DNA from 3 places in the Pseudoalteromonas sp. S327 genome. Region 3 is predicted to be linked to each of the others. Evidence: predicted binding sites of a transcription regulator. Region 3 holds the regulator's gene; each other region holds the start of a gene.
The links. The regulator LexA, encoded in region 3, represses DNA repair genes until DNA is damaged. The targets are predictions, from matches to a motif close to TACTGTATNNNNATACAGTA.
Positions count from the first base shown of each region.

Region 1 (10,040 bases), on a different contig from region 3:
ACCATAATTTCAGCGCGGCTTTTTTACCATCATGCGCAACTAAGGCAATATTTTTATTAGCGGGTAGCGATTGTTTTCTTTGTTCCATGCTGCATCTTATTTTGTTGAGTAACTAAGGCTTTGGTTAAGTAATACCAATTTAGTGTAATTAGTATAATAAATTAATGGCCAGTGCAATAAATACCATGCCGGTCACTCGGTCTATCCAAAGCTGGCTATGTGGGTATTTTTTGAAAAATTGCGCTATTTTGTCGCCAAAATAAATATATGTACAGTCAATTGGGAAAGCAAAAATGGGGTAGAGCAGCCCAAACAATGCTAATTGAAACGTTGCCGATGATAAGCTTGGGTCTACAAACTGCGGTATAAAAGCAATAAAAAATAACGCTACTTTAGGGTTTAATACCTCGGTCATCATGGCTTGAAACATGACATTTGGCTTTTTACTGGTGCTTACATGGGGCTTATCATCACTAGCGCAATCCACGGTATTTTGCTGCGAAAAAGTGCTTTTAATCATCACAAACCCTAAATAGCACAAATACGCCGCGCCTAAGTACTGTACTGCGCTATAAGCGGTGGGCGAGGCTTTTAACACTGCGCTTAATCCAATAACAGCAAAAAATGTGTGTATTACTCCACCTAAAGCAAAGCCAAATGCGCTTTGCATACCTGCCGCTCTGCCATTGGCAAATGTTTGCGCCATTAAAAATGCGTTTGATGGCCCAGGGGCCACCGCCATTAAAAAGCTCGCTAGTAAAAAGGATGCTAAAAAATCAGGGTTGATCATGTATTAACCGGATGCAATGTATGGGCTTTTTTACTCATTAAAATTAGCCAAAGTGGTGCCAGTAACAATAAATGAAAAGCAATTAGCCAAGGTGTGCTAAGGCCTAAATATTGCGTTAAAAACACAAGCACACTAGCGCCACTCATTTGCATAGCACCAATTAAGGCAGAGGCTGTACCGGCTTGTTTTGGAAAGCGCGATAACGCCATACCAGCCGCAGAGCCTAAGCTCAGGGCAAAACCAAGTGCTGCAATTAAAATAGGTAGCATAAGCGCAATGGCCGATTCTATATGGCTAAGCGCAATCATTAATATGCCAGAGGCCACCAATACTGTAACCCCAACGCGCAGGGCTTTTTGGCTATTACGTTTAATATAAATGGGGGTAATAAAGCTGGCTACAATACTTAATACGGCATTGAGCGTAAACCAAAAAGTAAAGTCGGCAACGGTGCCCCCTAAGTGTGTAATGATCCACCCAGGAGCCAAGGTGACATACACAAGAATCGCCGACATGGCGACCATACACAGTAAGCTATTAAATAAAAATATCGGTGTTTTTAATATTGGCACAAACCGGCGTAAGTCCAATATATGCCCTTGGTAGTGACTATCAGCAGGGCGGGTTTCTCTAAATAAGGTGAGCGTAATGACCAGGCCCGCTAATGCAAACAAGGTTAAAAACATAAAGTTCATGCGCCAGCCAAATTGCACGGTAAGCCAAGCACCTAAAATAGGCGCAAGCGCAGGAATAAAACACACAATTCCATTTAAATAGGTAATCATTTGCCCGCTGCGTTCGCTGCCGTATTTATCACGTACAATGGCAAAAGCAACCACAAACGTAGCACATGCACCTAACCCTTGCAGAGCGCGTGCAAACATTAATACAGCAAAAGAGGGCGCCATGTAGGCAAGCAAGGCAGAGCCTGCATACAAGCTAACACCTACAACCGCTACCGGCTTTCGGCCAAACTTATCAGCAAGCGGCCCTGCAATTAATTGCCCTAAACCCACAGTAAGCATAAAAATAGCCACTGTTTGCTGAACCTGTTGTTCGGTTACGTTAAATTGCGTGGCAATAGTTGGAAAAGCGGGAAGATAAATATCAATTGCCATAGGGCAAAATATTACGAGTAACGCTAAGATGAGTAATAAAATTAAGTTAGGTTTAGCGGGCTGTGTTTGCATTAGGTCTCCTTTTGCTGGCTATTTTAGGTGCCCGCATATAAAAAAGAAAGGGCTTATGAGTGAGCCACGCTTTATTGTGATAAATATTTCATGACATTAGGATTAACAGCACAGTGAATTGCGCTTTTTTTAACTGGTCTGATGTGTTAATTTGAATTTATAAACACAAAATGGGAAATAACAATGAGTAATAAATCAGCCCTTTTAAAAACCTGGCTTAAATTTAAACGCTTACCTTTTGGCAATTGGTTGTTTAGCAAAGCGGTATGCATAAAAGCCCCGTATTTTGGCTCAATGAAACCTTACGTACTCGATTTAAGAGAAGGGCACTGTAGCGCTGTCGTAAAAAACCGCCGTAGTGTGCATAACCATATTGGGACTATTCATGCTATTGCACAATGTAACTTAGCTGAGCTGTGTGCTGGTGTAATGGTAGATGCCACCGTGCCTTATAAAACGCATCGCTGGATCCCAAAAGGAATGACGGTACACTATTTAGCAAAGGTTGATACCGATGTAACTGCTATTGCAGAAATCGAGTTGCCTCGCCAATGGGTAGATAAAGAAGATTTAGTAGTGCCAGTTAAGCTTTACAATACCCGCAATGAACTGGTGTTCACTGCAGATATTACGATGTACATAACCGAGAAAAAGTAATGAGCGCTTAATTAGATTTGGCTTTATCAGCGGCTTGCTTATTAACAAACGACAAGTCGCTATCAGCATCATCAAGCAAAGTTTTTACTTCTTTAGCCGGCTTTAAATCTTCGCTAATAAGTTCCGGTTCTTCTTTTTCAAAGCGCTGTTTTAAGCTGCCTTCAATAATGGCTCCCGCATCAATACTTAGTGTGTCGTGAAAAACATCGCCATGTACGTGAGCGCTGCTTTGAATATTCACTTCACTTGCGTTTAGTGAGCCAATAATTTTGCCTTTTACAATGACACTTTTAGCTTCAACCACACCTTCAACAATGCCGGTAGATCCAATTACCAAGTGCTCTGCCTTTATATCGCCATCAATTCGGCCATCTAGCTGCACTTCGCCCTGGCTTGTAAGTGTGCCAGTTAAGCGCACATCTTCAGAAATAATAGAGGGGGTATGATTTACTCTTTTTAACGTAGTTTGACTACTTGGTTGCTTTTTTTTACCGAACACGAGAAAGCGCCTTTGTTATTTTTAGAGGATTGACATGTTTGCCATCGAGTAACACTTCATAGTGTAAGTGGGTGCTGGTACTTCTGCCAGTACTGCCCATTAATCCAATTACCTCATTTTTAGCAATTGTTTGGCCTTTTTTCACTTTAATTTTATTTAAGTGGCCAAAACGGGTGACCAAGCCATTTTTGTGCTCTAGCTCGATAAAGTTACCATAGCCGCCATTTTTACCAGCGCGCAACACACGTGCATCAGCAGGGGCAAAAATTTCGGTTTTATGCCAGCCGGCTAAATCAACACCTTTGTGAAAAGCGCGGCGGTTGTTCATCGGATCTTTACGTAACCCAAAGTTGCTCGAAATATAGTATTTAGCCGCAGGCAAGGGCAGTGAGTTAGGCAGCTCTGTTAAAAAGTTTTCAAGGTTGTTAAGTAATAATAGCTTATCAACAATGGCTAAAAACTGCCCTGGTATTTTAGTTTCGTCAAATACATCTAACGGGCCACCTTGCGCACTGGTTTGTGCGCTCAGTGCTAAATGTTGTTCAAGGGCTGATTCTAAGCCTGCGCCTTTTAACATCGCTAAAATTGCATCATGGCGTTTATTAATTTGCGCATCAATAAGCGCAAAATTATGCTCGTAGTATTTATTTAAGCGCTCGTAACGTGCGGCAAAAGTGATTGGCGTTAGAAGGCTAGCGTGTTTGTTTTTCGGCTCTTCATCTACAAGTGGTTCATGAAACTCGCCTTTGTCTTGATTAACAGGCGACTCAAGTTGTTCTTCTAGTTTTATTGTCTCTTTACTAATAGATGCGGGAAGGGATTCAATCATACCTTGCAAAAGTGCTTGCTTTTGCTCTAGTACTGCAAGTTGTTCTAATTGCTTAGCGTGCAGTGCTTTTTGTTCTTGGACCTGCTTTTGCCACACTTGCTGTTTGTCAATTTGGCTTTGTTCTATGTCGGTAATTTTATTTGTTTGGCTATAAACACGAAAACTTGAAATACCGACCCAAGTAATAGTGCCTAAAATAAGCAGTACTGTAAAAAGCTGAAACCAAGGCGCCAAAACAACATGCTTAACTTCGCCATTTTGACGAATAAGCAACTGACGGGCTGGGAAAAATTTTTGGTAAAAAGACTTAATAAATACTGACATGGCACATAAACACTCGCTATTAACCGAATTAATGTATCAATTTCAGTCTAAAAAGCCAGAAAAAATTTGTAACTGTTCAAAAATTAATAAAAAAGGGCTGCTATTTAGTAGCAGCCCTTTATTTAAAATAGTCACAAATTAGCTAGCTTGTTGCTCGTCGTTATCTTTTATTGATGCTACGTTGTCGGCTTTTTTAGCTTTAGCTGTACCTTTTGTTGTGGGCTCTTTTGCGCCTTTTAACACCGCCATAAAGTTATCTTTACTCTTTGCAATTTCAAGCGCAAGCGATTCAACCTGTTGCTCGCTCAGTGGCACATCTACTTTTTCCAGCATTACTTCAAGCGATTCTGCTATATCGAGCATTTTGTCATAGGCATCCGCTTCTTTTTTAGTAGTAAACGTCATTCGCTCAACTCCGTTTCGTTCTACAACATATTTAACAACAACAGCCATGATCTCTCCTGCTTGATTGCGTGGTAATGTGGTTACTGACCCATAGGTCACTGTTTTTATATACAGTAAATGTTTGTGTGTAAAATTGCAAGCATTCGGTGCATTTTTAGCTTGTCATCAATTTGACAAAAAAGCGTAACTTTACTTTAGTTAAGCAATCACTTGTTGTACCAGCTGCATTTTAGGTTTTCGGATTTAGGTGATTATGCACTGGAAATAATATAAGTGATGCGCGTTGCACCTTATTTAGCATTATTTCCTCAAATAAAAATTAAGCACATGTTTAAAGCCAAATTAGCCGTTTAACTATAACGCTTTGGTATAAACAAAAATAAGGAATAACAAATGAAAAATCTATTAACGCTACTTATTATTAGCTTTTTAAGCTTTAGCGCGTTTACCCACGCTAACCCTGTTGAAGATAAGCCTATGGTTGAAATGCCGCAAGCGCCGGTTATTAATATTAATAGTGCCGATTCAGAAATGCTGGCCAAGTTGCCTGGTATTGGTAAGAAAAAAGCGCAGGCTATTGTTGATTACAGGGTTGAAAATGGCGAATTTGCCCAGCTGAGCGATTTAGCTAACGTAAAAGGAATAGGTAAAAAGCTTGTAGCTAAACTAGAAGGAAAAGTGTCTTTATAATAGTCAGGGCGCTAAGCGCCCTGTGAATACTGCTCAAGTGCTTTGGCTAAATATTTTTTAGCGAAGTTTATTTCAATCGGGGTGGTTAAAAGCGGGTAACACAGGCCACCTAAAATTAAAAAGGGAATGAGTTCCCACCCTTTAAAAACAGTAAATAATAAAAACAATGGGCTGAGCAATATCAGCTTTACTATTCTTAATAACACTCTATCGGTAGCAGGTAGCATACTTAGCGCAATAGCAACAACGGCTTGTCGCTGCCTCACTTTAAGGTGCTTTAGTTCAGGCAGCTGACTGGTAAAAAACGTAAACATATTAAATAGTCTTTTTAGTAAGTAAGCGAGTGGTAACAATTACAAAAAGCGTGATAGTAAATAACGCAAATAGTATTTCCATCCATGCTGGCATACTTAATCCCGCAAACTGCCAATCGATATTACCGCAATCCCCTGTGGCTTGAAAAAAGCTTGGGATCCATTCATGCAATGGCATAAATGAAGGAAAGTTTGGCTCAAACTCACAGCTAAACGCAAAGGGATCGGTGGTTGTTTGCATTTCAATGTGCTCACGCGCAATAAAGTAACCCCACACACTTGATACACCCCACACTAAATAAGCGATAGCGCGTACTAATTTACTTTGTGGTTTAGTTGCGCCAATAATGCCTGCCCCTAATAAGCCTAATACCGCAGTTCGCTGGTAAATACACATAATGCATGGAGCAAGGCCCATCTGGTATTGAAAAAACAGTGCGGTGACTTCTAATAAAAATACAATGCCTGTAAATAGTAGCCATGGAGTACGTTGAGTAGGGAGTTGTGCTAGCCAGTTCATAAAAAATCCGCATTGAAATAAGACGTTGAATTATGTACTAGGATAAAGTAACGAGCAACAAAAAGGGTAAAAAAGCTACCGAAGTCGCTTTTTTTAAGATGAAATTAATAAGCGGTTATGGCCAATCCTATTTAGGGAAAGGTTAAGCTTTTTTTGCTAAGTGAACATGTAATATAAGATTGGTTCGCTAAAAAGGCTTGTTTAAACGTCACAGTGAACAGGCTCTGCTGTATGCAATATTTTGAATGTACTTGTTGCCGCACACGGGAATTATTGTAGTAATGTAATGGTGAAGCAAAAACAGCAATGGTATTAATGTACCTACTATGAATAGGGTTAATTTATTTAGCGAATTAGGCCTAATTTAAGCATGTTGAATTTTATTATTTACTATTGCGAAATTTTCAGCGGTTGGTTGGCACTTATATCAACGAGTTTACTTGTTAGTTATATTTCATCTGGTACAATCTGTCAGTTATTCGTATAAAACGATGAGTTGTGATTAATTCGAGTGGGAATTGAATGAGAATTTTTAAAGCTAAAAGCCCAGCAGGATTTGCTGAAGAGTATATAGTTGAATCTATCTGGAACGGCGATTTCCCTCCAGGTTCAATTCTACCTGCAGAGCGTGAGCTTTCTGAGTTAATTGGTGTAACCAGAACAACCTTACGTGAAGTACTGCAACGTTTAGCACGCGATGGCTGGCTAACTATTCAGCACGGCAAGCCAACCAGAGTGAATAACTTTTGGGAAACATCGGGTTTAAACATACTCGAAACGCTGGCGCGCTTAGATGAAGACAAAATGCCAGAGCTGACCGATCAGTTATTATCTGCACGTACTAATATTAGTGCTATTTATACCCGTGCAGCGATAAAGCTTAACCCTGAGCGTGTTATTGAGATTTTATCAAAAAGCGATGAACTTGAAGACACTGCGCAAGCTTTTGCAGATTACGATTACAAAGTACACCACGAATTAGCTGTCGCTGGTAATAACCGCATATACGTACTTATACTTAACGGTTTTAGAGGGTTTTACTTTAAAATTGGTTGTCATTATTTCTCAGACGCAGGCACTCGCCAGTTAGCACGTCAATTTTATAAAGATCTAACAGTATTGGCTGAAAACCGTGAGCATGATGGCGCGATTTCAATGATGCGTAAGTTTGGCCATCAAACCGGTGAAATCTGGCAAAATATTAAAGGCGATATGCCTTCCGATATCATGGATTAACCCATTTTTAAAACCTGCAAAATGCAGGTTTTTTATAGGCGTAATAAAGTTTTAATATCTGTTCGGTATTTTCGATTGTGCACATCGCTAAATACGATTGTTCTTTTTTCCTTATTAAATTTAAAATGCCACGTAATTATGTGTTGGCGCTATTGTTTTTTTATTTTTAGCGCCCATATAAGTATCAGCATTGCGTATGCAATCGACAACAAACTCAAAATATTTGGAGAATAAAATGGGTGTATTAGTAGGCCGCCAGGCACCAGACTTTACCGCTGCAGCTGTACTAGGTAATGGTGAAATTGTAGATAGCTATAACCTTCATGAAACAATCAAAGGTAAAAAAGCAGTAATCTTCTTTTACCCACTAGATTTCACGTTTGTATGTCCTTCAGAACTTATCGCATTTGATAAGCGTTACGAAGAATTCCAAAAGCGTGGCGTAGAAGTAATTGGTGTTTCTATCGATTCACAATTCTCACACAACGCATGGCGTAACACTGCTGTAGCAGACGGCGGTATTGGTAAAGTTCAATACGCACTAGTTGCAGACGTTAAGCACGAAATTTGTAAAGCATACGACGTTGAGCACCCTGAAGCGGGCGTTGCATTTCGTGGCTCTTTCCTAATTGATGAAGAAGGTAACGTACGTCACCAAGTAGTGAACGACTTACCACTTGGTCGTAACATCGACGAAATGATCCGCATGGTTGACGCGCTAGCATTTCATAGCGAAAACGGCGAAGTATGTCCTGCTGGTTGGGAAGAAGGTAAAAAAGGTATGGACGCAAGCCCTGAAGGTGTTGCTAAGTTCCTATCTGAAAACGAAGGCGAGCTATAATTTAGCCCCTACGTTTTAATAAAAAAAACCGCCATATGGCGGTTTTTTTGTTTTTAGCATAGCCCATTTAATAATGGGCTATATTAAATTAAAACGAGAAGGTTACTTTAGTGTAGAAGTAACGTCCACGAGGGTTGTGTACACCCGATGCATAACCGTAAAGGTCGGCATCGCCATCACCAATGGCAAATGGTGGCTCTTCGTCAAATACGTTATTTACACCAAGCGATACTTTAGTTGCATCACTTACACGGTAAGATGTTTGTAAATCTACCAGTGCTTGCGAGTCAACCATACGCGATGTATTGCTATCAAAGTCTAAATTACCGTCAAAGTCTATATCTGGGGTATCTTCAAACTCGCCTACGTAGCTAATATTTACGTTGGTATTAAATTGGCCAATTTCCCAGTTAGTAGAGAAAATCCAGCGGTGCTCTGGGTAATTGTATTCACCCGTGTAGTCGCGGCCGTCTTTTTCAAACTTGTTTTGGTACGCCCATTCTAAGTTAAATTTAAGTAAGCCTAAATCATCCAGCGAATGGTTGTAATTTGCTGATAAATCAACACCTGACACTTCTTGCGAAGAGACGTTTTCAAAGGTGCTGTATATTTTTTGAATGGTGCCTAAGCTATTGCCACCACTAGGTGCTAAGCGTACACACACCGTGCTATCTTGGTTATTACACTCAGAGTTATAAATTGGGCCAAATTCTTGTTCATCAATTTTATTATCTTGGGTAATACTCCACACATCTACGCTTAAACCAAACTCAGCAGAAGGTGCCCAAATAAAACCAACGTTCCATGATTCTGACTCTTCGGCTTCTAAATCAGGGTTACCAGCAAATTCAATGTTGTAATCTAGCGCGTCACAATCAAGGCCAGTTGCTTCACAGCGATAAGTATCTACAAAAAACTGACTTTCTTGTGATGGACCTAAACCTACTTGTGCAAGCGATGGCGCTCTAAACCCTTGTGCCCACGAACCACGAATGGTTATTTCGTCGGTAGGTGCCCAGCGTAAAGCGACTTTAGGGTTTGTTGTATTACCAAAGTCGCTGTAATCATCGTAACGGCCAGCGAGTTGTAGCTCTAGGTTTTCAGCAAGTGGGATTGAAAATTCCACATAGGCTGCGTATTGGTCGCGCTCTGCTGCAGCAGACACAGACTCAGTACCAAAAATTAAACCGCGCTGAAATTGGTCATCCGGTGTATCGGTTACATCTTCTTCACGGTATTCAATACCCGCGGCCATCATAACCACGTCATCACCAAAGCTAAATGCTTCACCAGAGATGTTAGCGTCGAATGAGGTCATATGAGACTCACCGCGGCGTACTAAGCTTGTGGTAATTCTGTCAATAACTTCTGGGCTGTTATAGGTGCCACCAAATGGGTTGTAGTTACCGGCATCAATCTCTTGTTGTAAAAAGTCGGTGCGAACCCAACCTTGCGAGCGATCGCCTGTTTGAAGTGATTTACTACGGCCTTTTTGAACCGCAGCTTCCCAGCTCCATTCGTTAATTTCGCCTCTTAGGCCAGCTACAAAGCGAAGCGTGTCTGATTCAATATCCCATTGGCGAGCGCCCGCATCAACCGTACGGTAACGGCCAATTTGAATATCTTCACCAAACGGGTTGTTAGGGTGGCTAGCAGGTACTGTTAAACCTGCATCTTCATCAAGTGGAGTAGGGGCACCGGCTGCAACTGAGGTATTATGCTGCACTGCCATTTCTAAAAAGCCG
Region 1 is NZ_PNDP01000050.1:43,196-53,235, reverse strand. Features, by position in the region: gene CWB60_RS15440 (methylglyoxal synthase) at 1-88, opposite strand, end outside; gene CWB60_RS15435 (LysE family translocator) at 149-790, opposite strand; gene CWB60_RS15430 (multidrug effflux MFS transporter) at 787-1,980, opposite strand; gene CWB60_RS15425 (hotdog fold domain-containing protein) at 2,164-2,637, shown strand; gene CWB60_RS15420 (bactofilin family protein) at 2,645-3,136, opposite strand; gene CWB60_RS15415 (M23 family metallopeptidase) at 3,126-4,289, opposite strand; gene CWB60_RS15410 (YebG family protein) at 4,428-4,742, opposite strand; gene CWB60_RS15405 (ComEA family DNA-binding protein) at 5,088-5,384, shown strand; gene CWB60_RS15400 (DUF6170 family protein) at 5,396-5,698, opposite strand; gene dsbB (disulfide bond formation protein DsbB) at 5,700-6,218, opposite strand; gene fadR (fatty acid metabolism transcriptional regulator FadR) at 6,741-7,454, shown strand; gene CWB60_RS15385 (peroxiredoxin) at 7,690-8,295, shown strand; gene CWB60_RS15380 (TonB-dependent receptor) at 8,384-10,040, opposite strand, start outside.
Region 1: CWB60_RS15410 (YebG family protein) is a predicted target of LexA. The motif match lies at 4,791-4,810, and genes of this name have one in related genera.

Region 2 (10,040 bases), on a different contig from region 3:
CCTCAACCAAACCCATAAAGCGAACTTTCCTAAGCAAGGGGCTATTGTTTTTCATCGCCGCAAAACCTTACCTAAGCACTCTAATGCCATGGAAATTATTGCCTCAAACAATGGCGAAAAAGTATATAGCAAAGTTTACTACTCTATTGGCGGCGGCTTTATTGTTACCGATGAAGAATTTGAAAACGAAAAACAAGCAGCCCTTGATATACGCGAGCAAAACCCGGCTCCTTACCCGTTCGAAAGTGCAAAAGATTTACTAGAGCTGTGTAAAGAATCAGGCTTTAGTGTATCTACTTTAATGATGCATAACGAAAAAACGCTGCGCAAAGAAGACGATATTAAAGACGAGTTGTTTAATATTTGGCAAGTAATGAAAGCCTGTATTGAACGTGGCATGCGCACCGAGGGAATTTTACCAGGTGGTTTAAAAGTTAAACGCCGTGCACCTAGTTTGTATTTAAAGCTAAATGTAGAAGTGAGTAATGACCCACTCAGAGCAATGGATTGGGTGGATTTATTTGCCTTAGCTGTAAATGAAGAAAATGCCGCGGGTGGGCGCGTAGTCACGGCGCCAACAAATGGTGCTGCGGGTATATTGCCGGCCGTTTTAATGTACTACCACACATTTATTAAAGAAGTAGACCGCGACATAGCCACACGCTATTTATTAACCGCAGCGGCGATTGGTATTTTATACAAAAAAAATGCCTCTATTTCGGGCGCAGAAGTAGGCTGCCAAGGTGAAGTAGGTGTTGCCTGTTCAATGGCTGCCGGCGCACTCACCGAAATTGTTGGTGGTAATGTAGTACATGTTGAAAACGCCGCCGAAATAGGCATGGAACATAATTTAGGCCTAACCTGCGACCCTGTAGGCGGATTGGTACAAGTACCGTGTATTGAGCGCAATGCCATGGGCGCCATTAAAGCAATTAATGCCTCTCGCCTAGCAATACGTGGCAGTGGCGAGCAAAAGGTGTCGCTTGATAAAGTGATTAAAACCATGCTCGATACCGGTAACGACATGAAAACCAAATATAAAGAAACCGCACGCGGTGGATTAGCGGTAAACATTATTGAATGTTAAGCGTATAAAAACAAAAAACCGCGTATTTTAGCAATACGCGGTTTTTTAGTATTTATATACTTAAAGTCTTACTATTTTACCGGCAGTTCTATGTCGGCAAATAACGCATCAACATCATCTTGATTACGTAATAAGCTGGCTCGCTCTACTCGCTCTTTAGTTAAATGCGGGGCAAAACGCTCAATAAAGTCATACATATAAGTACGTAAAAAACTGCCCTTTCTAAAGCCAATTTTAGTTGTGCTAGCTTCAAATAAATGGCTGGCATCAATACACACTAAATCTGTGTCACTTAATTGATCAACGGCCATTGAAGCGACTACACCTACACCTAGCCCTAACCTTACATAAGTTTTAATTACATCGGCATCGGTTGCAGTAAACACAATGTGCGGCTCAAGCCCGTGCGCGTTAAATGCTTTATCAAGCTCAGAGCGACCAGTAAACCCAAATACATACGTAATAAGCGGATACTGCGCTATATCAGCAACGGTTAAATTGTCGGCCTTTTGTGCTAGTGGATGATCTTTTGCCACCACAATGCTGCGGTTCCAATGATAGCAAGGCAGCATAACTAAATCTGAGTATAAATGAAGTGCTTCAGTTGCAATGGCAAAGTCTGCGTCACCGCGCGCTGCCGCATCAGAAATCTGTTGTGGTGTACCTTGATGCATATGCAGCGAAACAGCTGGGTATTTTTTCATAAAGCCCTGAATAACACTTGGCAAAGCATAACGAGCTTGAGTATGTGTAGTGGCTATATTTAGTTTACCCTGATCAGGCAGCGTGTGCTCATTAGCAACCGCTTTTATACCTTCGACTTTAGATAAAATTTCGCGAGAAATGTTAATTATTTCTTCGCCGGCACCTGTAACATGCGTTAAATGCTTACCACTGCGGCCAAAAATTTGTACACCTAGCTCATCTTCAAGCATGCGCACTTGTTTAGATATACCAGGCTGTGAGGTAAATAAACTCTCAGCAGTTGCTGATACGTTTAGCTTATGGTTTTGAACTTCTACGATGTATCTAAGTTGTTGTAATTTCATGGTTGCAGTTTTTAACGTTATTATTAAGCTTATATGATGGTAATACTAAGCAAAACCAAGTTTAATTTAGCTAAAACTTGGCAAAGTAAGCACGTATACTTTCATTATTTAAGCATTAAGGCTAGCATAATAAACCCGCTGCAGATAGCGATGTTTATTCAGGTTCAACTTATAATACATTATTCTTATATCTAATTTTTAACATATTTTTAAGTTAATCAGCGCAAAGCTACCCTCAAAGCATATATTTGATGTAATATAAAAAAATAGATTATGAATCCGAGAATTAAGCCATGATCGTTTCGATTATAATTGTGCTTATAGTGGCACTGATAGTGATTGCACTGTGGGTAAGCGCTGTACAGCAGCATAAAGAAAAGCAAGAAATTGAACGTCGCAAAGAATTAACAAAACAAAAAGCGATAATTGAAGAAACCGAAGAAGCACTTATGAATAGCGCTAATATTCCGCTTTCTGAAAACATTATACGCGTTTTACAACGTAGATGTTACGAAGCACTAAACGCTATGGTGAACCATTCACCTAATTCTAAAGCATTAAAAAGCAGAATGAACGAAGCTAAAGAAAAGCTAAGTGGTGCAGTACAAGGTAATAGCAGCGACAATTTATCGTTACCAAGTAACGATAAGCAGTTAGTCTCGTTAATTCAGGGCATAAAAAAGCTTAGAGTTATTATGCGCTCTGAGCACAGTAAAGGCCGTGTAGATAGCCAAGTATTTGCAGCTGAAGATAAACGCCTAGAAAAGTTACAACTCAGAATTAACATAGAAAGCCAAATTAAACGCGGTTTATCTGCTCGCTCAGCGAGCATGGTGGGCTCTGCTAGGCAATATTTTGAAAAAGCCTATGCCACACTTAGTGCCGTTACCTATTCTGATGAATACGTAAACGCAAAACGCCAAGAAGTTGAAGCCTATTTAGAAGAAATAAGCACCGAACTAAAAGCATCAAATGCCACTGCCCTGAAGAAAAAAGCAGAAGCAGAGCAAGATGACTTAGACGTATTATTTGCACCTAAAAAGAAATGGTAATTTTAAATACCCAAAAGAAAGCCCATACATAAGGTATGGGCTTTTTTGTATCTGTTAAGCTATTTTTACCAATGGGTAAATACTAACGTATTTTGAGGCACTACTTAGCGCTAACTACGTTATAAACGCTCATTTACCACAATATAGATACGCAAGGTATAACAACGCAGCGGCATGAGCGATAGCCACTAAATAATAAATGTTTACCCACCCTCAAACTAAGGCTCTTAGCTAAAAGAATGGGTATTAACTATTACGATAAAAATGCAAACTTGATAATAAATAACGCTGTTAATATCCACACGCTAATACTAACCTGATCGCGTTTACCACACAGTACTTTAACCGCAGTATACGATATAAAACCAAGAGCAATACCGTGCGCAATAGAGAATGTAAGCGGCGTCATAAGTAGTACCACACTTACCGGAATTGCATCGCTCATGTCATCCCAGTTTACAAACTTAAGGTTTTGCAGCATTAATACCGCAACGTATAAAATAGCACCCGCTGTTGCATAAGCCGGCACCATTTGCGCAAGCGGCGCAAAAAACATCATTAGTAAAAAGCATATACCCACAACAACAGCTGTTAAGCCAGTACGCCCACCAACCGATACACCGGCTACAGACTCAATATAAGAAGTAGTGGTAGAAGTACCTAACATTGCACCCGCAATAGTAGCTGTACTATCTGCACTTAAAGCACGCCCTAAACGTGGCATATTGCCTTTTTCATCGGCTAAGCCTGCTTTTTGAGTTACCGCAACTAACGTGCCTGATGTATCAAATAAATCAACAAACAAAAACGCAAAAATTACACTCAGCATAGAAAGCTCAAAGGCCGCTGCAAAATCAAGTTGCATGAAGGTAGGTAAAATAGACGGTGGCATTGACATTACGCCGTGGTACTCAACTAAGTCGAGGCTTAACGCAATGCCCGTTACTAGCAAAATGCTAATAAGTACGCCGCTTTTTATATCACGATAAAGCAAAGCAGCAATGACAAAAAAGCTTAAAATAGCTAATAAAGGACCTGCCGAAGTAATATCGCCAAGCTGTACTAATGTAGCTGGGCTTGAAACAATAATGCCTGCATTTTTAAGCGCAATTAACGCTAAAAACGCACCAATACCAGTGGCAATAGCCTGCTTTAAAACCAAAGGAATAGCATTAATTATCCACTCTCTGACCTTAAACAAACTTAATATTAAAAATATACAACCAGACATAAATACCGCACCTAATGCAGCTTGCCAGCTATAACCCATGCCCAGTACAACACCGTAAGTAAAAAATGCGTTTAAACCCATGCCCGGCGCAAGTGCTAAAGGGTAATTAGCCCACAATCCCATAATAAAACAGCCAATAGCAGCCGCAATACAGGTAGCAACAAATGCAGCACCTTGATCCATGCCTGCTTCCGCAAGCATTGCAGGGTTTACAAATACAATGTAAACCATAGTAATGAAAGTAGTGATTCCAGCAATGCTTTCGCGTCGCACATTGGAGTTATTTTCGCGGAGTTTAAATAGAGCTTCGAGCATAATAGACTTGTGATAGTAAAAAGTGACGTAATTTTACCATAAAATTAAGTATAAACAGGACATTTTACCTTGCGATATACTAAACTGTTGGCGTAGAAACTATAAAAAAGAAAATATATGAATAAGACTCAGCCTAGCGGACAAGACTTAGAGCAGCAATTAAACAATATTTTAGATTTTGTAACACAGCCTACAAACCACAGCGCTGAAAACAATAGTGATGTCAGTGAGCAAACAACACTTAACAAAGCCCTGTATTATTTAAAGCATAACCAAGCACCGTTGGCAGCTAAGTGGATGCGCCTTGCCGCAATGGCCGGAAATCATCGCGCCCAGTTTTATTTAGGGTTATTTTTTGTCAAAGGCCAAGGCGTACCAAAAAGCGTATTTCACGCAGCAGCATGGTTAAGTTTAGCCAGCAGCCAAGGCTACGAACCGGCAACCGCTGCTTTAAATGATTTAAGAAAATATATCGACACCAAACGTCTTAAAGACGCTCAATGCTATGCAGCCAGTTTGTATGAGCAAATCCACCAAATTCAGTTTGCCCACTTAATTCCAAAAAATGACTAACTACTGTATAGCTAACAGCTAAGTACTGTAAAACACACTAAAATAACTGTATAGCCATCCATCAAGTACTGTATAGCGCTGCTACACTTTATACAGTACTGCAAACACCCTCAGCTTTCACTTGCACAGCACAAACTGTAACCAACTGTTTTTAAAACATTATTTTCATTGTTTATTTTTTAAAACCATTAACTGTATAAAAAATAACAAAAAACGCTTGCACACAACAACTGTATAAACTACTGTATACACGTACTGTATATAAACCCAGTGAGTGAGACCTATGCTACAGCCAATTACCGTAAGAACCGTTAAAAGCTACCAACAACATGATGAAAGTGAGTCGGTAAACTTAATTAAAGTAGAAGATGAAATTTCTGCTACGTTTGAGATGCTAAAAGTGTTGCACCAATACAATAGCTCTAACGCGTGGACCTTACTGATTGCGCCCGACCATGTGCCTAGTAAAGCCTTGCTAGATAGCTGCTCTATAGATACCAGCAAACTGCTTGTAATAAGACAAAAGCATTTAGTAAATTTAGAGTATGTACTTAATTCAGCACTTCATAATGGGAACTTTGCAGCCATTATTACGTGGACAGATATAGTAAGTGAGCAGCAGCTTGTTAATTTATCGCTTAATTTAAACAAAAGAAGCGCTAAGCTATTTTGCTTTACTAAAAAAACCAGCACTACAGCAATATCACTTACTCAATAAGCTTGGTAAAATGCATTTTTAATTTATGTTAATTAGTATTTTATGAGTGTAACTAGTACTAGCGCTTGCTTATGCAACAGTCAGCTTAATTATGGCGACTGTTGCCAGCCTTATCATCTTGATATAAAAACCCCAGCAACACCTGAGCAACTAATGCGTTCGCGCTTTAGTGCTTATGCATTAAAAAATGCATCTTATGTATTTAAAACTTACGCCAAAGAAAAACAAGCACAAAACCCAGTAAATGAAATTGCTGACTTTGCCAATAGCTGCCGCTTTGTAAAATTAGTTGTGCGCGATACGCAGCAAAGTGATGAGCGAGGTTATGTTGCCTTTAACGCGTATTATTTTTACCAAAACTTATATTGTGAATTAGATGAGAAATCAGACTTTATAAAAGAGGACGGTGAATGGCGTTATTTAGAGGGTATTATTAATCCGGTCGCCGATATAAAAGTTGCCAGAAACGACCCCTGCCCATGTGCAAGCGGTAAAAAATATAAAAAGTGTCACAGTGTATAAAATAAGCTAAACACTTAGCATAAAATAGCTTTTTATTTAAGCGCTACTCTATACCACTAAACATGTTAATAACTGCCATAAACAAAAATGGACCATCTAGGTCCATTTTCTACAATATTGCTATTGGTTATTCATCATCATCTAGATCGAACGATTCACGCTGCGCAGGTCTAGCTAAAATCTCAACATAGAATGAAGTAAGCGCCTGCTTTTCGATTTCGCTGATCTTGTTGTTAATTTCAGCTACGTGAACAACTTCGGCATCATCGGCACTTGTGCCAAACTTACAGTCAAACGCCCAGTAATCAGCTTCAACAGGTAGCGTTTTATTGCGCTCTCTTTTCAAATATTTTTTCACTTCATGCTTTGCAGCATCAACCATACGAGGGTATTTGATTTTCTCATGATTTAGCGTGAATGTTTTCTTCATTACGTTCCTAATTACCTTGATTTAATGATAATGGCACTCAAGTCATACCATTTGCAGCCATTATAGCAATTGCATTTAATTTGTGGATGCTTTTTTTAAACAAAAAAAGAATTGTTCTATTTTATTGCATAACCGGTTATTAAATATAAGGTGTTTTAGGCTTTTAAAACGCACAAGTGTTAAATTATTTTTATGCGTTAGCAACAAGCAATAGCTTATGTATAGCCTCATTAGTTAAATCGTCATAAAATGCTGCGGCGTCCATTTGTGGACTTGCAAGCGCGGTGTGCGTGTCATTTAAGCGCCTGCGTACTGATAGTTCACAATTATCGATTACTGTTAAAGGAATATGTAACTTGTCATCTCTAATCGCTAGTGGCTCAGGGTTTAAGCAGTGGCTTAATTTTATTGCTTTCATACCTGCTTGCTCGCCTTGTTGAACAATCATCGACGCGTGCTCTTGCCCTATGGTCATATCAAATTTTTCGGGAGCTAATAATTGCTTTGGTCCAGCACCAAAGCGCTCCCTTAACTGTTCTTCGTCTACATAAGCACTATGCGTTTCACTTTTTGGCAAGTGAAATTGACTAAAATCCAGCGCATCGTGCGATAGCATCGCTAATAAAAGTGAAAATTCGCCTCTGCGATTTTCATGCACACTTTTATTTAGCCTAGTCTTTAGTTGACTCTCTGTGATTAACAAATCATCGATTTGCATAGTCTTTAGCCGATTATGATAACTGGTAGATATTTATCGGCTTTATTTCAAATTTCTTTAGCTTTTTTCTTTACTTAAATACGCAGTTTGCTATTATCAGCGCCGTTGCATTGGAGGGGTTCCCGAGCGGCCAAAGGGATCAGACTGTAAATCTGACGGCTCAGCCTTCGCTGGTTCGAATCCAGCTCCCTCCACCACTTTTCTTACCGCTAAGTTAAGTGGGGCCAAATGTAACAAAATAGTGTGGAGGGGTTCCCGAGCGGCCAAAGGGATCAGACTGTAAATCTGACGGCTCAGCCTTCGCTGGTTCGAATCCAGCTCCCTCCACCACTTCTTATCTTCAGTATCCTTTTCTACATCTTTTTCATCACTATTTAAAACTTCATTTTTAGACTAATTATCAAATACCCACTGTAATGTTGCCCCGTGGTTTTTAAGCCATGCTGATGCAGATTTATAATCGGGATAAAAGTTAGCTACGTGCTTCCAAAAAGCGCTGCTGTGGTTCAAATACTTTAAATGAGCCAATTCGTGCACAATAACATAATCAATTATATGATGAGGCGCCCCAACAAGGTTAAGGCTAAAGGTTAGCTCTCGCCGAGAATTACAACTCCCCCACTTACGTTTATAACTTCCAATCGTCAATTTAGTCGGTAATGCTTCTGACATCTGTTGGCAATAATAAGCTAAACGCATTTCAATGTAGCTTGTTAGCGTTTCTTCAAGGGCAAGGCAAAGTAACTGCTTGCGTTTTTCAGGCTGTTTTTTTACTCGATTAGAAGTGTAAATAGTAAATACGCTATCGGATTGCTGAACATGCGAGCGTGTCCCTTTTGCAAAAGTAATGGTATATGGCTTAGCAAAAACCATTATTTGCTGGTTTTTAAACGGGTGTTGTTGAGTATCAATGGCGTTAAGTTGTTTATGTAATTGCGCAGTTACCCACTCATTTTTACTAAACAGCCATTGTTCTATTTGTAGTTTTGGCACGTGTGTAGGCGCATAAACAGTAACTAATTTTTGGCTAACTTTTATTGCCACTGTTTTACGCCTTGCACTGCGTTTTAGCTGATACTCAAACAAGGTGTGTGCTCTAAATATAATTAAAAGCGTATTATAAAGCCTTATTTAATCAATGCAGTTATTTAGCGATAAATAAATGGGCTCAGTGTTTATTATTATTTTTATTTACGCAAAATCTCGTCTTATTAATAAAGTACGCTACGCATGTTAATACTTTAATGCTAAAAAGTAACCTCGCTGATTTATAATATAAATTATTAGATTAACAGTTTATTTATATAATAAATCTATTAAACTAGTTCAATAAAGATACTAATTTGAGCCACTATGCTGTCTGCATTTTTTATAACCGACCACGATCCGAGCCTCATTATCAACGGTGCATATAACCCTATACTGGTTAGTTTATCGGTCATTACCGCTATTTTTGCTGCCTTTTTTACGATCTGGTTGGTTGATGTAGCAAAGCAAACGCAATTCGAAAGCTATAAACGCTTAGCCAATGTGACCGGTGCCACTGTTTTATCGGCCGGTATTTGGAGTATGCATTTTATAGGTATGTTGGCCTTTTCGTTATGCACAGAAATACACTACGACCCAATCATTACCGTTTTGTCTTTTTTACCGGCGTTTATTGCATGTCAGTACGCTTTTTCGATTTTAGTAAAATCGCAAGGGTCATACAAACACCTTATTATTTGCTCTATTTTACTAGGCTCAGGCATTGGTACAATGCACTACAGCGGCATGGCAGCAATGGAGCTGGCCCCGTTACTACGTTACGATGCAATCATATTTGCTTTATCAATTGTGGTCGCTGTTGGTTTATCGTTCATAGCACTTTTTACGCGTTATCATTTAACGCGTTTGCTACCTAATTTATCACAACTGCAAGCGCGCTCTATTACCGCTGTTATTTTAGGCTCAGCGGTGGCTGGTATGCACTATATGGGTATGGCTGCTACCCGCTTTGTTGCAACCTCTCCGCTTTTACCCGATTACGAAGAGTCAACCACTGAGCTTGCTTTTGTGGCTATTGCCGTAGCTACCGCGACCGTTGCTATAACCTGTGTCATTGCAGTTATAAATGGCATGGTTAGATACCGCTTACTGCTTGAGGAAAAATCGGCGGATGAATCTCGACTAAATGCTATTTTAGGCACTGCTATTGATGGCATTGTGACTATAGATCACACCGGCATTATTTTGAGCTTTAACGAAGCTGCCAGCAAAATTTTTGGTTGGCGAGAAAACGAAGTTCAAGGTCATAATGTAAAAATGCTGATGGCCGATGAAATCGCTCGCCACCATGATGGCTA
Region 2 is NZ_PNDP01000025.1:30,312-40,351, forward strand. Features, by position in the region: gene CWB60_RS08495 (L-serine ammonia-lyase) at 1-1,087, shown strand, start outside; gene cysB (HTH-type transcriptional regulator CysB) at 1,159-2,136, opposite strand; gene CWB60_RS08505 (hypothetical protein) at 2,430-3,188, shown strand; gene CWB60_RS08510 (NCS2 family permease) at 3,442-4,734, opposite strand; gene CWB60_RS08515 (tetratricopeptide repeat protein) at 4,852-5,307, shown strand; gene CWB60_RS08520 (SulA-like leucine-rich domain-containing protein) at 5,591-6,025, shown strand; gene CWB60_RS08525 (YchJ family protein) at 6,068-6,547, shown strand; gene CWB60_RS08530 (DUF6172 family protein) at 6,675-6,977, opposite strand; gene CWB60_RS08535 (VC2046/SO_2500 family protein) at 7,168-7,695, opposite strand; tRNA gene CWB60_RS08540 (tRNA-Tyr) at 7,808-7,892, shown strand; tRNA gene CWB60_RS08545 (tRNA-Tyr) at 7,941-8,025, shown strand; gene CWB60_RS08550 (M48 family metallopeptidase) at 8,089-8,739, opposite strand; gene CWB60_RS08555 (MHYT domain-containing protein) at 9,049-10,040, shown strand, end outside.
Region 2: CWB60_RS08520 (SulA-like leucine-rich domain-containing protein) is a predicted target of LexA. The motif match lies at 5,548-5,567, and genes of this name have one in related genera.

Region 3 (10,040 bases):
TTACACTAGACATGCAGGCTAGTTATTACTTGCTACTAGCTGCTCACTAATATCAAATACGGTGTACGATAAAGTTAGCTCTTCTACATCGCTCGGCAGTGCGGTATCAACATAAAAAAGCAGCTTAAACTCAAGCTCTTCACCCGCTTTTAGGGGTTGTTGATCAAAGCAAAAGCACGCTATTTTATGTAAGTACTTGGCTGCCTTTCCGGGCGATACAGAAGGCACCGCTTGCATTACTTTATCAATATCACTGGTGTTTTTTGCGCTAAACATCACCTCACGCATGGCACCTGGTTTCACATCAACACTGTATTCTTTAGATTTAACAATAAACGGCGCACCACTTTGCGCATGGGTTGTAAAGCTCACACCTATTTCTCGATTTTGTGCAACCTGTGTACTTTGCTTAGCTTGTTCAAGCGACGGCTTGCCATTAAGCCCAGTTATGTCGCAAAACACGTCATATAAGGGCACTAAGGCAAATGCAAAAGCAAACATACCTATACAAATAAGAATTAGGCGCTTTAATAGCGGTGCATGTGTCATTATTTAATTTCCGGCGGCGTAGAAAAAGTATGATACGGCGCAGGAGAGTCCACTTCCCACTCTAAACCTTCAGCACCATCCCACACTTTTGCAGGGACTTTATCGCCCCCTCGGGCACATTTAATTACCACCGCCACAAAGAGTAACTGCGATAAACCAAAGGCAAACCCACCTATGCTTATGATTGCGTTAAAATCAGCAAACTGCAGGGCGTAATCGGGAATACGGCGCGGCATGCCTGCCAGCCCGACAAAATGCATAGGGAAAAACAATACATTTACGCTTACCAGCGACAACCAAAAGTGCCACTTAGCCAAGGCAATGTTGTACATGTTGCCCGTCCACTTAGGCAGCCAATAATAAGCCCCCGCCATAATCGAAAATATTGCCCCCGTAACTAACACGTAATGAAAGTGCGCCACCACAAAGTAAGTATCGTGATACTGAAAATCAGCAGGGGTTATAGCCAACATCAGCCCCGAAAAGCCCCCTAAAGTAAACAGCACAATAAAGGCAATACTAAATAGCATGGGCACTTCAAAACTTATTGACCCTCGCCACATAGTGGCTACCCAGTTAAATACTTTTACCCCTGTAGGCACCGATATCAACATGGTCGCGTACATAAAAAATAGCTCGCCAGCAACGGGCATACCGGTCGTAAACATATGATGCGCCCACACTATAAAGCTCAGTAATGCAATAGAGGAGGTTGCGTAAACCATTGAGGCATAACCAAATAGTTTTTTACGTGAGAATGTAGGCACTATGGTCGAAATAATACCAAAGGCGGGTAAAATCATGATGTAAACTTCGGGATGGCCAAAAAACCAAAATATGTGTTGAAACATCACCGGATCGCCGCCGCCTGCCGCATCAAAAAAGCTGGTTCCAAAGTATTTATCGGTGAGCACCATAGTGACCGCTCCGGCCAGTACGGGCATAACAGCAATTAATAAAAATGCGGTTATTAGCCATGTCCATACAAATAATGGTAGCTTCATCCATGTCATGCCTGGGGCACGTAAATTAACAATGGTCACAATTACATTTATTGCGCCCATAATTGAGCTAATCCCCATAATGTGCACTGCAAACACAAACATTGCGGTGTTGTCGTTACTGTACGTTGTTGAAAGCGGCGCATAGAACGTCCAGCCAAATGCGGGGCCGCCTCCAGGCATTAATAACGATGCCAATAAAATTAAAAAAGCGAAGGGTAAAATCCAAAAGCTCCAGTTGTTCATTCTGGGCAGTGCCATATCTGGCGCGCCAATCATGAGCGGTACCATCCAGTTAGCAAGTCCCGTAAAGGCTGGCATTACAGCACCAAACACCATAATTAAACCGTGTACTGTAGTCATTTGGTTAAAAAAGTGTGGGTCTACCAATTGTAATCCTGGCTGAAATAACTCAGCCCGAATAACCATGGCCATTGCACCGCCAATTAAAAACATAGTCAGCGAAAAAATTAAGTACATGCTGCCAATATCTTTATGGTTTGTTGTGTATAACCAACGTTTAAAACCTTTGGCTGGGTGGTGGCCGTGGTGAGCGTCATTGGCGTTAGGTTGTTCTACTATGCTACTCATTAGTTCGCCTCCGCATCAAGTGCTGCCTGAATTTCACTAGGTTGGATGACATCACCCGTTTCATTACCCCACGCATTACGTTTATAGGTAATTACCGCTGCAAGTTGTTTAATTGAGAGCTGCTTTGCAAATGCCTGCATTGCAGTTCCTGGGCGGCCATGAATCACTACATCAATGTGATCTTTTATATCACCCAAAACAATGGGGCTGCCTTTTAACGCAGGAAATACGCCCGGTAACCCCATACCAGTAGGTTGATGACACGCAGCGCAACTTGCCATATACACTTGCTCACCTAGTGTCATTAGCTCTTCTTTAGGAATTGTTGTATCAAGCAATGCTGCATCAGCAAGTGCGGCTTTTTGCTTAGCTTGCTTAGCATCTGCAAGCCATGCGTTAAAGTCCTCTTGCGATTTAGCTTCAACCACCACGGGCATAAAGCCATGATCTTTACCGCACAGCTCTGCACACTGTCCTCGGTAAATACCTTCTTCGTTAATGTTGGTCCACGTTTCGTTGATAAACCCCGGATTGGCATCTTTTTTAACGGCAAAATCGGGTACCCACCAAGAGTGAATAACATCATCAGAGGTCATTAAAAAACGCACCTTTTGATTAATTGGCAGTACTAAAGGTTTATCAACCTCAAGTAAGTAATTAGGGTTTTTATTAGCAAGGTTGGCTATTTCGTCTTGAGGGGTAGATAAAATAGAGTAAAACTCTACGTCTTCGCCCATATATTCATAATGCCACTTCCACTGTGACCCTGTAATTTTAATGGTTAAGTCGGCCTTACTGGCATCTTCCATTGCAATGAGGGTTTTAGTGGCAGGGATTGCCATGGCAATTAAAATAACAAACGGAATGGCAGTCCAAAGAATTTCTACTTTGGTACTTTCATGAAATTGGGCAGGAACTGCCCCTTTAGATTTACGGTGATGAATCAGTGCCCAAAACATTATTGCGAACACTATCACCCCAATCACACAACATATTAAAAATATGGTCATGTGTAGCTGATATACATTATTACTTATATCGGTTACGCCCTTGCGCATATTGTATTGGCTATTAGCCAGCACTTGCTGCGGGAACATAATCAACACAAGCCACAAGGTAGAGGTCAGTTTACCCATGTGACGGCTCCTTTGATGCTATTGCGAATGCAAAGCGAAGAGGCATACGGCTTAAACGCCAATTCGTTATTTTTATTTTTAACCAATCTTATCTTTGATCGGTATCGCTAGGACAACAAAAGGTTTGTGTATATTGTGTGTTCTCATAACTAAAAAGCTGTGAGTTATTGTTAGTCCAGCACATTAATGATTAGCTAAAAAACGTACAACAAGCAAGTTTTAGTATAAAAAACAATCAAGTGATATTTTAAAATTGACTAAATGACGGCGTATTAAATTGTTATTTAACAGCCAAGATACGAGCAAAATTAAGGGATGTAACACGCTTAGGAAGATAAAAGTATGAGTGAAAAAAAGTTTACAGCCTAAATAATTTTAGGGCGCTTTGAGGTGGGGGAAGGTCTGTTTTTAAAACAAAAATGCACACTAAAAAGTGCGCATTTATAGATATTACTTAAAAATAGTTAAAAATTACATCCAGTCGGCATTTCTTATTACGCCAACGGCTAACCCTTCAATATTAAAAGATTCGTTTTCAAGGTCTACCTCTATAGGCGTAAACTCTTCGTTTTCGGCGTGTAATAATACTTTTCGGCCTGCTTTTTCTAGGCGTTTTACGGTCACGTCTTCATCTACTCGTGCAACCACAACTTGGCCGTTCTCTGCTGTTTGAGTACGGTGTACAGCAAGTAAGTCGCCATCCATAATACCTATATCTTTCATACTCATGCCGTTAACACGCAATAAAAAGTCGGCGGCTGGTTTAAACATGAGTGGGTCTATTTTACAGTGACTCTCAACATGTTCTTGCGCCAAAATAGGCGAACCCGCTGCAACTCTACCTATTAATGGTAGCCCTAGTTGCTCAGGCTCTTCTTCTTCAACCAATTGAATACCACGGCTTGCACCTGGTTTCATTTTAATAACACCTTTTTTGGCAAGCGCTTTTAAGTGCTCTTCTGCGGCATTGGCACTTTTAAAACCGAGTGTTTGCGCAATTTCGGCACGTGTAGGAGGCATACCAGTGTCTTTAATAAAAACTTTTATTAGTTCGAGTATTTGAGCTTGGCGTTTAGTTAATGGTCGCATACAACTGGTTTTCCATACAGTACATTTAACTGTGAGTATATACAGTTAAATAAAAATCGCAAATTTAAATTGTGCTTTAAAATAGCTAAATAGACCGCGTCTGGATAAATTTTAGGTAATTACAGACGTTCAGTATTTAAAATGCTATAAATTTACTTTCAATATAAAGGAGTAATTATGAGTATTTGGCATCAACCCATTACATTAGAGCTTTGCAAACAGTTAGATGAGGGAATAAACGGCCAAGGCACGCTAATGAAAACCATGGGCATAGAAATAACCGAAATAGGAGATGATTACCTGGTGGCTACCATGCCCGCAATTCCTGAGCATCATAATCCTATTGGTATGGTACATGGTGGCGCAAATGTGGTACTTGCCGAAACCGTAGCAAGCTACGCCGCTAACTTTGTCGTGGACTTTACAAAATTTTATTGTGTTGGACAGGAAATTAGCGCCAGCCACTTAAAGGCCTCTCGAAATGGCACTTTAACCGCCGTTACTCGTGCATTTCATATTGGTAAGCGCAGTTCTGTATGGGAAATAAAAATAACCAATAGCCGCGGCGAGCTTTGCTGCGTATCAAAAATGACCGCAGCGGTTGTCGAGCGCAAATAATTAACTATGGCTACTTTTCGATAGGGTAAATCGTTATTTCCATCCCAGCGCCAATGGCAGATATACGTAGCAGTGTATCTGCATGTAGAGCTTGGTTAAAACACTTAGGTGACGTGCCCGACTCAAAGCCTATATCAAACGTTCTGCGCGAACAGCTTAGCCACTGCTTAAGCGCATTACGTGAACACGACTCTATTAATTCACATAAGTGGTTGATTGCTTTGTCTGGCGTGGTTATATCACCTGAGGCTTCAATACGCGCCAATTGACGATATTCGTCTTTGTCATAATGCAAAACCATCGCGTTTTTCTTTAAGTCTGCCACTAGGGCGCTAATATCTTGTTTAGACTCAAGCTCTAGATCTACATTTAAAAATTGAATTTCCGACATTGTCTGCTTTTTACCCTCTTATAGTTTCATCGCAAACTTTAACGCAGTTTTACTTTTATACCAAATCAACTAAGCGCTAAACATGGCTTTATTAATAGAAAATACCTGTTTAAACGCCATTGGCACCTAATTTGCCTTATAAAACGGGTTAGGCTAGTTACGCTTAATTTTACCGTTTATGTATAAAGTTATACACACACTGTGTAATTAAACGCTTCAGGAGAGAAATTATGGTAGATCATGGCCCGCAAATTAAAAACGACGATCAGTACGATGCGCTTCGAGATGAAGGAATGAGCAAACAAAAAGCCGCGCGCATTGCTAATAGCAATACTCATAAAACCGCTGTCAAAGGCGGCAAAGCCTCAAAGTATGAGCAGCGCACTAAAAAGCAGCTGTACAATAAAGCTAAAGAGCTCGGCATTAGTGGCCGCTCTAAAATGAGTAAACAAGGGCTAATAAATGCCTTACGTGAGCATTAAACACAGCCTCACTGATTTTTTACCGCTCCTTTTTATTATTTTTATAAAGTTAGAGTAAGCTTATGAATAACTGCGACAAAATGCCGCAGTAAAAGCATGGGCTGCTGTAATACACTAACGCTAAAAATAATAAGAAGCACAAAATGAGAAAACAACTATTTAAACGCGCTCGAAAACTACATAAGTGGCTAGGCTATTTACTTGCCTTACAAATTTTAGCTTGGCTTTTAGGCGGCTTAGTAATGAGCGCGATACCACTTGAATACGTACACGGTAAGCACCTTGCTAAGCGCACACTTACAAACCCATTTACTCAAGCAGACTACCCCACATCACTCGATAATATTACTGCGCAAGTGCCTAACCCCACGCAAATAGTGTTTGAGCACTTTTTAACGACCCCGCTTATTACTGTTATTAATACTGACGAGCAGCAAAGCTTTAATGGTTTAACGGGCCGCCCTTTTCAGCCACCCACTAAAATACAAATTACCGCTAATGCACAAGCGCATTTACTCATCGACGCTAAGCCAATTAGCACTACACTTTTAAAACAAGGCACTCGAGAGGTGGGATACAAAAAAAATGTGTGGCAAGTACAATTTAACGACACCTTTAATACTACGCTGTATTTAAATGCAATTAACGGCAAAGTTATCAGCGTTCGCAGCACACTATGGCGCATATTCGACTTTTTTTGGATGCTACACATAATGGATTACGACGAGCGAGAAGATTTTAACAACCCGCTCCTCATCAGTTTTGCAGCCACCAGCGTACTATTTTGTTTATGCGGTATTATTTTATTAATACAAAACGTTAGGCTAAAAAAACTTACACGTGTTGGTCAATCAAAATAGGGTTGCCGTCTGGGTCTGTAATAATAAAGCTTTTATCACCCACAGGTTCAACCTGGATATGAGCGTTTTGAAAATATTCGCTAAGCGTATCAACATCCTTAAACTCTGTAACGGTTTGTGCGTTTTGATCCCAGCCAGGATTGAAGGTCAGCATGTTTTTATCAAACATACCCGAGAACAAACCAATTAAATGTTCACCGTTTTTCATCACTAGCCAATTTTGCTCTATCTCACCTGCAAACTCGCTAAAGCCCAGCTTTTCGTAAAACGCTTTTGAGGCTCTAATATCTTTAACCGTTAAACTTATTGAAAAAGCACCTAGCATAGTCATCTCCTCGCTATTTTTTATATCAGTATAGAGTGTACTAAGCATTGCGGATTAAAATTTGTTCAGGCTTTATCTTTTAGCAGCAAAACTTTAGACTAGCGCCTCCTGTAGTTCACGTATGTGATGGATATGCTTAAATTTATTTTGGCCTTTGTGGCTTGTTGTATTTGTTTTTCTGCATCGAGTGAAGAATTTACCCGCTTTTCAACGGCTAAAAGGCACTTAATTAAAACCCTACCCGAAAACGCCAAAAGCCTTTACTGCGGCTGCGACATTAAAAAACAAGGTAAAAAGCTAATCCCCGACCCTAGCAACTGTGGTTATATTCCGCGTAATACGTTAACTTCCTCTGGCAAGGTTAATGTACGTGCACTGCGTATAGAGTGGGAGCATATAGTGTCGGCGTGGGAATTTGGTCACCAGCTACAATGCTGGCAAAACGGTGGTCGTAAAAACTGTCGCAAGGTCAGTGCTAAATTTAGAAAAATGGAAGCCGATATAAACAATTTAGCCCCTGCTATTGGCGAAATTAACGCAGATCGCTCTAACTATCGCTTTGGTATGCTTAGCGAAAACGCTACCCAATATGGCCGCTGCCAAGTAAAGGTTAATTTTAAACAACGCGTTGTAGAGCCTCCTTTTTATGCCCGTAAGCGCATTGCCGACACCTACGCCTATATGCAAAAAACATACGGCTTAAAAATATCAGCTAAACAACAAAAACTATTTGATGCCTGGCAAAAACAAGCATTTGCAGATAAAAGCAGCGCAAGTAAGCTGTAGCACACCTAAGTGTATACACTCATTTACATAATTTAGGGGCTAATACGTTGAATAAATGAGCGGGTGTTGTAGTATTTTAAACAACTTATTTACAAAAAGTAGTTTTGTATGTTTAAAAATAATAAAGCAACACTCGCTATTATTGCTGCACTTTCAGGCCTAACGCTTGTTGGCTGTGGCGGTGGTAGCAGCATGAATGAAACGCCCGACCCAGTCGTCACACCTCCTGCAAGTACAGCCCCAACATGGACGGCAGGTGTATTTGAGCCATCGGAGGAGTTAAAAAACTTTTGCGAAAACCCACGCACAGGTAACGATCCGTTTAATAATAATGCGCCTTACCCAGACCAAGCGGGTTCGGCCCTTTACGAAAAGCTTTGGCTTCGCTCGTGGAGCGACGAAACCTACCTTTGGTATGATGAAATAGCTGATAACGACCCTGAAAACTTTGCTACAGTGGCCGATTATTTTGCCCAACTAAAAACCGAAGAACTAACCGACTCTGGTGATAAAAAAGATAATTTTCATTTTTCAGAGCCTTCTGAGGACTACTTTCAAGAAGCGCAATCAGGGGTAACCTCAGGCTATGGTATAAATTGGGCATTTATTGGCGACCCAGCTGATAGAATTTTACGTGTTGCCTACCTAGAAGACGACTCACCAGCAAGCCAAATTGGTTTTCAACGTGGCGATACCGTACTTGAAGTTGATGGCGTAAGCATTAATACCAGCACACAAGCAGGCGTAGATACCTTAAACGAAGGCTTATTTAGCCCTACTAATGGCGACTCGCACACCATCGTTGTGCGCAGTAACGATGGCGGTGAAAAAACCTTTAACGTAACTGCCGGCAACATAGAGCAAACGCCTGTTCAAAACGTAAAAACCATTACCACTGCAAATGGCACTAGCGTAGGGTACATGCAGTTTAATAGCCATATAGGTATTGCCCAAGAAGGCTTAATTGCTGCCGTTAATAAATTTAAAACCGATAACGTGGAAGAGCTTGTTATCGACTTTAGATATAACGGAGGCGGTTTATTAGCGCTTTCTTCGCAGCTGGCTTACATGGTGGCGGGCAGCGCCAACATTCAAAACCGTATTTATTACCAAACTCAGCAAAACGATAAACAACCGGTAGAGTCGCCTTTTCCGTTCATAGATGAAGAAATTGATTACTCAACTTTTTTTAGCACTGGCGAAAGCCTCCCCGATTTAAACCTATCTAAGGTGTATGTGCTTAGTACATCGGGTACGTGTTCGGCATCAGAAGCCTTTATTAATGGCTTAAAAGGCATTGACGCCGAGGTAGTGCTCATTGGCGACACAACCTGCGGTAAACCATACGGCTTTACCCCAACACATAACTGTGGCACCACCTATTACACCATTCAATTTAGCGGTATTAACAGTAAAGGGTTTGGTGAATATGCAGCAGGCTTTACGCCAACGCCTACACCGCAGTTTGATGCTGATGTAAAAGGCTGTGTAGTCAGTGACGACTTTGATAATCAATTAGGCGATCCAAACGAAGGGATACTCTCTACTGCGCTTTATCATATTGATAATAACGGCACGTGCCCTGTTAGCACCGCCTCTGCAAGTATTAAAACACAAGTACAAAGCGCTGCTGGCGATAGCAAGCAGCTATTACCTTTGAACGCACCTAATAACGTTAACCGTGGCAATATGGATTTAACCTGGCCTACGTTAAATAAGGATAAGTAATGGCTAAACTACTGGCAATATTAAGCTTATTATTTATTGGAGGCTGTAACAGTATGAGTAATGCCACTGCTAAGCCTGCACTACTAACCGAGGTAAACCCAGGCGTTATAGCCACGCTCCAGCAAGCGATTATAAAAGCGAAGGGCGGCACACTAGTTACACTGGCCGACACCGTTTTTACTAAACGCAGCGAGCTATTACTAAGCCATGGAAATAGTAAAGACTCAAATGGTATGCCCATAATGGGCGCGCATAATATCAAGCCAGAAAAGTTTGTTTTACAAATAATCGGCAAGCAGTGCGTGCTTTATTATCCTAAAAAAGATATGTCTATTGAGCTTAAAAACGTAAGTTGTAAAGCACAATAAAATACTATTAAAAAGGCACACAGCATTTATGCTGTGTGCCTTTATCGTTTTTCCCTTGGTTTATAAGTCTTGATGCGGACCAAACACTTCGTAATGAATATGCTCGTTTTTAACAC
Region 3 is NZ_PNDP01000047.1:27,963-38,002, reverse strand. Features, by position in the region: gene CWB60_RS15025 (cytochrome c oxidase assembly protein) at 19-549, opposite strand; gene ctaD (cytochrome c oxidase subunit I) at 549-2,141, opposite strand; gene coxB (cytochrome c oxidase subunit II) at 2,141-3,277, opposite strand; gene lexA (transcriptional repressor LexA) at 3,749-4,366, opposite strand; gene CWB60_RS15005 (PaaI family thioesterase) at 4,544-4,984, shown strand; gene CWB60_RS15000 (hypothetical protein) at 4,995-5,375, opposite strand; gene CWB60_RS14995 (DUF7218 family protein) at 5,606-5,857, shown strand; gene CWB60_RS14990 (hypothetical protein) at 6,001-6,717, shown strand; gene CWB60_RS14985 (VOC family protein) at 6,692-7,042, opposite strand; gene CWB60_RS14980 (endonuclease) at 7,169-7,828, shown strand; gene CWB60_RS14975 (S41 family peptidase) at 7,937-9,556, shown strand; gene CWB60_RS14970 (hypothetical protein) at 9,556-9,924, shown strand; gene hmpA (NO-inducible flavohemoprotein) at 9,985-10,040, opposite strand, start outside.